Regions from separate parts of the Diaphorobacter oryzae DSM 22780 genome, predicted to be linked through region 2. Evidence: predicted binding sites of a transcription regulator. Region 2 holds the regulator's gene; each other region holds the start of a gene.

Region 1 (3,275 bases), on a different contig from region 2:
GATGTCGAGATGCCAGGACTCCAGGTAGGTGCAGACGGCACCCTTACGCTTGCCGCCCTGATTCACGGCCACTGCCGTGTCGTTGACCACTTTCAGGAAGGGCACCACGCCCTGCGACTCGCCGTTGGTCCCCTTGATGCGCGCGCCCAGTGCGCGCACGCGAGTCCAGTCATTGCCCAGGCCGCCCGCGAACTTGGACAGCAGTGCGTTCTCCTTGATGGATTCGTAGATGCCGTCGAGGTTGTCGGGCACCGTGGTCAGGTAGCAGGACGACAGCTGCGAGCGCAGCGTGCCGCTGTTGAACAGTGTGGGTGTGCTGCTCATGAAGTCGAAGGAACTGAGCAGCTCGTAGAACTCGATGGCGCGGGCATTGCGGTCGTCTTCCTGCAGTGCCAGGCCCATGGCCACGCGCATGAAGAACGCTTGGGGCAGCTCGATGCGGGTCTTGCGCACGTGCAGGAAGTAACGGTCGTAGAGCGTCTGCAGGCCCAGGTAGTCGAACTGCTGATCGCGTTCGGCTTTCAGGGCGTGACCCAGACGCTGCAGGTCAAAGTCCAGCAGGCGCGGGTCCAGCAGCTCGTTGTCTACCCCCTTTTGGATGAACAGCGGAAAGTTGGCGGCATAGGCCACAGCCATATCGGCGGGGGGCACATCGCGGCCCAGAACCTCGCGCACGATGGTGTGCAGCAGCAGGCGCGCAGTGGCATAGGTGTAGCCGGGGTCCTTCTCGATCAGGGTGCGCGCCGCCAGGATGGAGGCCTTGTACACCTCGTCCATGGGCACGCCGTCGTACAGGTTGCGCATGGTCTCCGCTGCAATCGGCGCTGCCTGGACGTCGGCGCCCAGGTTGGCACAGGCGGACTCGATCAGCGCCTGCAGGCGCAGGACGTCGAGTTCGACGCGTTGGCCGCCTTCCTGCACATACAGCGCCGGCATCTGGGGCAGCAGTTGTTCTTTCTTCTGCGCACGCTCCTGGGCACGGCGCTCGCGGTACAGCACGTAGGCACGCGCCACCTCATGGTGACTGTCGCGCATCAGGCCCAGTTCCACCTGGTCCTGCACATCCTCGATGTGGAAGGTGCCGCCGTTCGGGCGTGAACGCATCAGGGCGCGCACCACCGTCTGCGTGAGCTGGTCCACCGTCTCGCGCACGCTGGCCGAGGCGGCGCCCTGGGTGCCGTGTACGGCAAGAAAGGCCTTCATCATGGCCACGGCGATCTTCTGTGGCTCGAAGGGCACGACCGCGCCATTGCGGCGGATGATCTGGTAGTGGGTGAGCGTGCCGGCTGCGGCCGCCGGTGGAGGGGTGTCTGCGGCAAGGGCCTGCGAGGACGGGGTGGTGTCAATGGCGGGGGAAAGGGGCGCAGCTTGCATGTATTCCTCTCTGGGTGGTGTCGGAAGGTGGCCAAGCGGGCGGTAAAGTCGCCGTCAGCACTGGGTGGCTGACGGCGATGTTTGGGCCGCAGCACACTATATCTGGGGTGTCTTTGGGGTTCAAGACACTACAGGTAGTGTATCCCCGGAAAGAGGCTGAGCAGAGAAACTGCGGAGCCGATCACTGTCGGTGGGTGGGGCCGGGGCCGTGTGGCCCCGTGCTGCGAGGGGGCGTGCGCGGCTGTTTTCAATGGTGGCGCGGGATTGCGGCGCTTTTCCTTCGATAGCGTCCGCCATGTCTAGCGGTCAGGCTGTGGCACCGTGATCTTCGCTGTTGCGAAATCGCATATTTTGAAAAACCTTGCCGGCGAATGGTTGGGATGGCATCGGTGGAAACAGGATGCCTGAGCCGGCAAAGGCCGACCGCAGCCTTTCCCAGTGAAATCCTGGCCCGGGGTCGCCCTTGCGGTGGGGCGCAATATGTTCGTGCCCGGCGATGTAGCGGACGGGGTAGCGGTGCGACAGTGCGGCGCACAGGGCGGTTAGCGTGGCGTACTGCGCGTCCTCGAAGTCCAGGCCCTCCAGGCCTTCCAGCTCCACGCCGATGGAGTCATCGTTGCAGGCGTCACGTCCGCGGTAACGGGACCTGCCGGCATGCCAGGCACGCAGGTCCGTATCCACGAATTGCCAGAGTGCGCCACTGCGGCTGATGAAGAAATGGGCGGAAACTTCCATTCCCCGAATCGTCTGGAAGTAGGGGTGCGCATCCCAGTCGAGCCGGTTGGTGAACAACCGGTGCACCTCTGTGCCGCCATATTGGCCGGGGGGCAGGCTGATCGAATGCACGACGATCAGGTCGACGACAGCGCCGGCTGGCCGAGTTCCATGGTTGGGCGAAACCATGGGCCGTGCCGGTGTGTACCAGCCGCCTTGCCAGAGTGGCCGCCGGTGTTGCCGCGGCTTACTCTGTGTCGCCATGGTTGTCGCCATCCTGCGGAGCAGCGATGTTCAGCCGTGCGATGCGGTAGCGAATTTGCCGCAGGCTGATCCCCAGGCGGGCGGCGGTGGCCGTGCGGTTAAAGCCCGCTTCATGCAGGGCGCGCACGAGGATTTCGCGCTCCTGCTCGTCCAGCCAGGCTTGCAGGTCGCTGGGCAGTGCCATGTCGGCGGTGGCGGCCGCCAACGGTGGGGAGGGGGCCTCCTCCGCTCGCGCGCTGCTGGTGTGTGGCGTGCGTTGCTGGACGGCGGGGGACTCGGCGTCGTCGCCCGCTGCGGGTGGGGGGCATTCCACATGCAGTTCATGTCCGTCGCTTAGGGCGACCGCGCGGTGCAGCAGATTCTCCAGTTCGCGGACATTGCCGGTGAGCGGGTGCTGAGCGATACGGCGCAGTGCCTCTGCGGTCAGACGGGGCACGGTGACGCCCGATTCCTGTTCGATCCGTGCGAGCAATGCGTCGCACAACGCGGGCAGGTCCTCGCGCCGCTCCCGCAATGGCGGGATCAGTAGTTCGATCACGTTCAGGCGGTAGTACAGGTCCTGACGGAAGCGTCCGGCCTGTACGTCTGCAGCCAGGTCGCGGTGCGTGGCGCTGACGATGCGCACGTCCACGGACTCCTCCTGGGTGGAGCCCAGGGGACGGATGCTGCGCTCCTGAATGGCGCGCAGCAGTTTGGACTGCATGGCCAGCGGCAGGTCGCCAATTTCGTCCAGGAACAGCGTGCCGCCACGGGCGGCCTGGAAGTAGCCTTCGCGGTCGTGGGTGGAGCCGGTGTAGGAGCCCTTGCGCGCGCCGAAGAATTCGGCCTCGAGCAGGTTCTCGGGGATGGCGCCGCAGTTCACGGCGACCAGCGGGCCGTCGGCGCGCTGGCTGCTGCCATGCAGCGCGCGCGCCACCAGTTCC
Region 2 (3,275 bases):
CGCACGGCCATGGACGATGCGCCGCTGACCTGCACGCTGGAGACCGACATGGACGAGGTGCGCCGCATGATGCTGGGCCGCCATGCGCGCTACATGCCGGTGATGGACCAGCGCATGCTGATGGGCGTGGTGAGCTTCTACGACGTGGCCAAGGCCGTGGTGGACAGCCAGAATTTCGAGAACAAGCTGCTCAAGGCCTACATCCGCGACTGGCCCGCGCAAGAGGCCCGTCCCGCCAACTGAGGCGGTTTTCAAGCCAAATGGGCTGCCAGCGCTTACCTATCAAGCGCTTGCAGCTATTTTTTTGATAGCGTTGTGCGCTGCGTGCACCGCACGGTGCGCGGCCTGGCCCTCTGGGATAATCGCGGCCCATGAGCGGCAACACACTTGGCACCCTTTTCTGCGTCACCAACTTTGGTGAATCCCACGGCCCGGCCATCGGCTGCGTGATCGACGGCTGCCCGCCGGGCATGGCGCTGTCCGAGGCCGACATCCAGGCCGACCTGGACCGCCGCCGCCCGGGCACCAGCCGCCACGTCACGCAGCGCAACGAGCCCGACGCGGTGGAAATCCTCTCGGGCGTGTACGAGGGCAAGACCACGGGCACGCCCATCGCGCTGCTGATCCGCAACACGGACCAGCGCAGCAAGGACTACTCCAACATCGCCCAGAGCTTCCGCCCGGGCCATGCCGACTACGCCTACTGGCACAAGTACGGCCTGCGCGACCCGCGCGGCGGCGGCCGCTCGTCCGCGCGCCTCACCGCGCCCACCGTCGCAGCCGGCGCGGTGGCCAAGAAGTGGCTCAAGGAAAAATTCGGCACCGAGTTCCGCGCCTGCATGACGCAGCTGGGCGAGCTGCCCATTGCCTTCGAGAGCTGGGACCATGTGCCCCACAACCCCTTCTTCGCCCCGGTGGCCGATGTGCAGGCCTACGAGGACTACATGGATGCACTGCGCAAGAGCGGTGACTCCTGCGGCGCCCGCATCCGCGTGCAGGCCTCGGGCATGCCCGTGGGGCTGGGCGAGCCCTTGTTCGACAAGCTCGACGCCGACATCGCCCATGTGATGATGGGCCTGAATGCCGTCAAGGGCGTGGAGATCGGCGCCGGCTTCGCGAGCGTGGCCCAGCGCGGCACCACGCACGGCGATTCGCTCACGCCCCAGGGCTTTGCGAGCAACAACGCGGGTGGCGTCGTGGGGGGCATTAGCACGGGGCAGGACATCGAGGTGTCCATCGCCATCAAGCCGACCAGTTCCATCATCAGCCCACGCGAGTCCATCGACATCCACGGCCAGAGCACGGAGGTCATCACCAAGGGCCGCCACGACCCCTGCGTGGGCATTCGCGCGGCGCCCATCGCCGAGGCGCTGCTGGCACTGGTGGTCATGGACCATGCGCTGCGCCACCGCGCACAATGCGGCGACGTGGCGCTGCCCGTGGCGCCCATTGCGGCCGCGCGTATCGGTTGAGTGCCAAAAATGGCTGCAGCGCCCGTCCATTGGGCGCTGGCAGCTATCAATAGGGGAGCGCTGGTTTACTTGCGCACTTCATCGACCAGCGCGCGGAACTCGTCGATGTCCTCGAAGCTGCGGTACACGCTGGCGTACCGCACGTAGGCCACCTTGTCGAGCTTCTTGAGTTCGCGCATGACCAGTTCGCCGATGCGGCTGGAGATCACCTCGCGTTGCGCGAGGTTGAGCAGCTTTTCCTCGATGCGCTCGATGGCCGAGTCGATCTGCACCGTGCTCACCGGGCGCTTGCGCAGCGCCAGTTTGAAGGAGCCGAGCAGCTTGTGGCGGGCGTACTCGACGCGGCGGCCGTCCTTCTTGACGATGGTGGGGAAGTTGACTTCCGGCCGCTCGTAGGTGGTGAAGCGCTTGTCGCAGGCGCCGCACTGGCGCCTGCGTCGGATGAAGTCCCCGTCCTCGGACACACGGGTTTCAACGACCTGGGTGTCCGGATGGCTGCAGAAAGGGCACTTCATCGCTGCGGCTGTTCCGGCGGCGGATCAGCGGTAGACCGGGAAGCGGCTGGTCAGTGCGTGCACCTTGGCGCGCACGGCTTCCAGGTTGGCCTCGTCGTGCGGGTTGTCCAGCACGTCGGCCAGCAGGTTGGCCGTGATGCGCGTTTCCTCTTCCTTGAAGCCGCGCGTGGTGATGGCGGGCGTGCCCACACGGATGCCGCTGGTCACCATGGGCTTCTCGGGATCGTTGGGGATCGCGTTCTTGTTGATCGTGATGTGGGCCTTGCCCAGGGCGGCCTCGGCCGCCTTGCCCGTGATGCCCTTGGCGCGCAGGTCCACCAGCATGACGTGGCTCTCGGTACGACCGCTCACGATGCGCAGGCCGCGCTGGATCAGCGTTTCCGCGAACACCTTGGCGTTCTTGGTCACCTGTTGCTGGTAGGCCTTGAATTCGGGCGACAGCGCCTCCTTGAAGGCCACGGCCTTGGCGGCGATCACATGCTCCAGCGGGCCGCCCTGCAGTCCGGGGAAGATGGCGCTGTTGATGGCCTTCTCGTGCTCGGCCTTCATCAGGATGATGCCGCCGCGCGGGCCGCGCAGGCTCTTGTGCGTGGTGGAGGTCACCACGTCGGCGTGGGGCACGGGGTTGGGGTACTCACCCGCGACCACCAGGCCTGCGTAGTGGGCGATGTCCACCCAGAAGATGGCGCCGACTTCCTTGGCGATCTTCGCGAAGCGCTCGAAATCGATGCGCAGGGCGTAGGCGGAGGCGCCGGCGATGATCAGCTTGGGCTTGTGCTCGCGGGCCTTGGCTTCCAGCGCGTCGTAGTCGATCTCTTCCTTCTCGTTCAGGCCGTAGGAAACGACGTTGAACCACTTGCCGCTCATGTTCAGCGGCATGCCGTGGGTGAGGTGGCCACCTTCGGCCAGGCTCATGCCCAGGATAGTGTCGCCGGGCTTGAGGAAGGCCATGAGCACGGCCTGGTTGGCCTGCGAGCCGGAGTTGGGCTGCACGTTGGCCGCCTCGGCGCCGAACAGCTGCTTGATGCGGTCGATGGCAAGCTGTTCGATGACGTCCACGTTTTCGCAGCCGCCGTAGTAGCGCTTGCCGGGGTAGCCTTCGGCGTACTTGTTGGTGAGCTGCGAGCCCTGTGCGGCCATCACGGCGGGCGAGGCGTAGTTCTCGCTCGCGATCAGCTCAATGTGCTCTTCCTGGCGGCGGTCTTCGGCCTGGATGGCGGCCCACACCTCGGGATCGGTTTGTTCGACAAGAATATTGCGTTGGTACATGGCAGTCCGATGAACTAAG
Region 3 (3,275 bases), on a different contig from region 2:
GCGCAGTTGATGGTGACCACGCCCAGGCTGCCGGTCTGCTCGGCGCTGCCGAACAGGCCGTTGCCGCGCTTGAGCAGTTCGCGCAGGTCGAGCTGCAGGCGGCAGCACATGGAGCGCACCATGTTCGGCTCCAGCTCGGAGTTGATGAAGTTCTGAAAGTAGGGCAGGCCGTACTTGGCCGTCATCTCGAACAGCAGTTGCGCGTTCTCGCTCTCCCAGGGGAAGTCGCGGGTGATGTTGTACGTGGGGATGGGGAAGGTGAACACCCGGCCCTTGGCGTCGCCCGTGGTCATCACGTCGATGTAGGCGCGGTTGATCAGGTCCATCTCGGCCTGCAGCTCGCCATAGGCAAACGGCATCTCCACGCCGCCGATCACCGGCACCTGCTCGCGCAGGTCCTCGGGGCAGGTCCAGTCGAAGGTGAGGTTGGTGAACGGCGTCTGCGTGCCCCAGCGCGACGGCACGTTGAGGTTGTAGACCAGTTCCTGGATGCATTGGCGCACCTGCGCGTAGTCCATGCCGTCCTGGCGCACGAAGGGCGCCATGTAGGTGTCGAACGACGAGAACGCCTGCGCGCCGGCCCATTCGTTCTGCAGCGTGCCCAGAAAGTTCACGATCTGCCCCACGGCCGAACTCATGTGCCGGGGCGGCCCGGCCTCCACCTTGCCGGGCACGCCGTTCAGCCCCTCGTGCAAGAGCGTGCGCAGCGACCAGCCCGCGCAGTAGCCGCTGAGCATGTCCAGGTCGTGGATGTGCATGTCGCCATGGCGGTGCGCCTCGCCGATTGCGGGCGTGTAGACATGCGACAGCCAGTAGTTGGCCGTGACCTTGCCCGCCACGTTCAGGATCAGCCCGCCCAGCGAATAGCCCTGGTTGGCGTTGGCGTTCACGCGCCAGTCGGCGCGCGTCAGGTATTCGTTGATGGAGCTTTCCACATCCACCAGCGTCTGCCGGTCGGCGCGCAACGTGGCATGGCGCTGGCGGTAGGCCATGTAGGCGCGGGCCGTGGCCAGGTGGTTGGCGGCGATCAGGGTCTGCTCCACCACGTCCTGGATCTGCTCGATGGCCGGCGCCTCGCCGCGAAAGCGGTGCACCAGCACCTTGGTGGCCTGGGCGGCGAGCAGCTGCGCCTCGTCCTCGCCGAACTCGCCCGTGGCGCCGCCGGCGCGCGCGATGGCCGAACGGATGCGCTGGGCGTCGAACGCGGCGCGTGCGCCGTCGCGCTGGATCACCTCGCGCGGCAGGGTGGCAATGGGGGAGGATGGTGGCGTCATGGTGGCCCTCAAAACACTACATATAGTGTTCACCATACTCATCAAACACTATAGGTAGTTTGATGCGGCACAAACCGGGGCGTTTGCGCCGGGCGCCGCCCCGTGCCTGAGAAGTTTGGAGTGTTTTAGGGCCTTTGCGTTTGATGGGTAAGCGTCAGTAGCTATTGAAACAATAGCATCAATCCTGCGCCGCGGCCCGCCCTGCCGGCGGGGCGGCGGGCCGCGTCAGGTCGGGCATTCCTGCGCCGCGTTGCGCAGCGCAAACGCCTCGAAGGCCTCGGGCTCCAGCGGCCGGCTGTACCAGTAGCCCTGCATCTCGTCGCAGCCGAAGGCCTGCAGCAGGGCCGCCTGCTCCGGCGTTTCCACGCCCTCGGCGATGGTGGTCATGCGCAGGCTGTGCGCCATCTTGATGATGGCCGTCACGATGGCCTGGTCGCTGGCCTGGTCCGCCAGCTCCCGCACGAAGGACTGGTCGATCTTCAGCTTGTCGATCGCATAGCGCTTGAGGTAGCTCATGGAGGAATAGCCGGTGCCGAAGTCGTCCAGCGCCACGCGGAAGCCCTCGGCGTGCAGGCGCCGGATGGTGGCCTCGGCCAGCGCGGGGTTCTTCAGGGCCACGGCCTCGGTCAGCTCCACCTCGATGCGGCGGGGCGGCACGTCCACCCGCCGCAGGATCTGCAGCAGCTCCTCGACCAGCCGGGGCCGGGCGAACTGCGCCGCCGAGACGTTGACCGCCACCACCAGCGGCGGGAGGCCGGCCGCGTCCCACAGGCGCAGCTGCTTGGCGGCCTGCTCCACCACCCAGAAGTCGATGGCCCCGATGGCCCCGCTTTGCTCGGCGATGGGAATGAACTCGGCCGGCGACACCAGCCCCCACCGCGGGTGGCGCCAGCGCAGCAGCGCCTCGGCGCCCACCAGCGCGCCGGTGGGCAGCGCGCGCTGCGGCTGGTAGACCAGGAACAGCTCGCCGTTGTGCGCCGCGTCCTTGAGGCCCGCGGCCAGCTCCAGCGAGCGCTGCGTGTGGGCCTGCATCTCCGGGGCGAAGAAGCGCAGGCCGTTGCGCCCGTCCTGCTTGACGCGGTACATGGCGATCTCCGCCGCCGAGGCCAGGGCGCTGGCGGTCTGCGCGTCGTCCGGATAGACCGCGACGCCCGCCGATGCGCTGAGCGACACCGGATGGCCTTGCACGGTCAGGGTGGTCTGCAGCAGCGTCAGGGCGTCGCGGGCCATGAGCGCGACGGCGGCCTGGTCGGCCCGGGGCACGATGGCCACGAAGGCGTCCCCGGAATAGCGCGCCAGGCCGGCCTGCGGGCCCAGGCTGGCGCGCAGGCGGTTGGCCATTTCCACCAGCAGCTCGTCGCCCGCCGCGTGGCCCAGCGTCTCGTTGATCATCTTGAAGTTGTCCAGGTCGAACCACAGCAGGGAGAGCCGCCCGTGGTCCGCGTCGGCCTGGCCGATGGCCAGGGCCAGCTGCTCGTCGAACGCCTTCTTGTTGAACAGGCCCGTCAGGGTGTCGAAGTTGGACAGGGCGCGGATGCGCTCCTCGGCCTCGCGGCGCAGGGTGATGTCCTCCTTGTGGGCGACGTAGTGCGTCACCTCGCCGAAGACGTCGCGGATGGGGTAGAGCGAGGCCTTCTCGGTGTAGATCTGGCCGTTCTTGCGGCGGTTGATCAGTTCGCCCTGCCAGGGCAGGCCCTGGGGCAGACGGCTCCACATCTCCTCGTAGACTGCGCGCGGCGTCAGACCCGACTGCAGCACCCGGGGGTTGCGCCCCAGCACTTCCGGCGCGCTGTAGCCGCTGACCTCGGTGAACGCCTTGTTGACGTACAGCATGCTGGCGTCGATGTCGGTGATGATCACCGGGTAGGGGCTCTGGTCCAGAGCCTCGGACAGCCGGTGGATCATGGCCTCCTGCCGGCGCTGGCGCGTGTGCTTCCAGACGGCGTCGGCCAGCACCTGCAGCGCCTGCACGTCCTGCTCGCTGTAGTCCTGGGCCTTGTT

The links. The regulator NrdR, encoded in region 2, represses ribonucleotide reductase genes. The targets are predictions, from matches to a motif close to CACNANATNTNGTG.
Region 1: BP68_RS17500 (ribonucleoside-diphosphate reductase subunit alpha) is a predicted target of NrdR. The motif match lies at 1,469-1,482, and genes of this name have one in related genera.
Region 3: BP68_RS10495 (ribonucleoside triphosphate reductase) is a predicted target of NrdR. The motif match lies at 1,289-1,302, and genes of this name have one in related genera.

Annotation. Positions count from the first base shown of each region.
Region 1 covers NZ_JCANUL010000014.1:95,631-98,905, reverse strand. The annotation lists gene BP68_RS17500 (ribonucleoside-diphosphate reductase subunit alpha) at 1-1,374, opposite strand, end outside; gene ampD (1,6-anhydro-N-acetylmuramyl-L-alanine amidase AmpD) at 1,681-2,352, opposite strand; gene BP68_RS17490 (sigma-54-dependent transcriptional regulator) at 2,336-3,275, opposite strand, start outside.
Region 2 covers NZ_JCANUL010000001.1:517,664-520,938, reverse strand. The annotation lists gene BP68_RS02365 (CBS domain-containing protein) at 1-243, shown strand, start outside; gene aroC (chorismate synthase) at 372-1,472, shown strand; gene nrdR (transcriptional regulator NrdR) at 1,538-1,987, opposite strand; gene glyA (serine hydroxymethyltransferase) at 2,012-3,256, opposite strand.
Region 3 covers NZ_JCANUL010000005.1:172,676-175,950, reverse strand. The annotation lists gene BP68_RS10495 (ribonucleoside triphosphate reductase) at 1-1,274, opposite strand, end outside; gene BP68_RS10490 (bifunctional diguanylate cyclase/phosphodiesterase) at 1,500-3,275, opposite strand, start outside.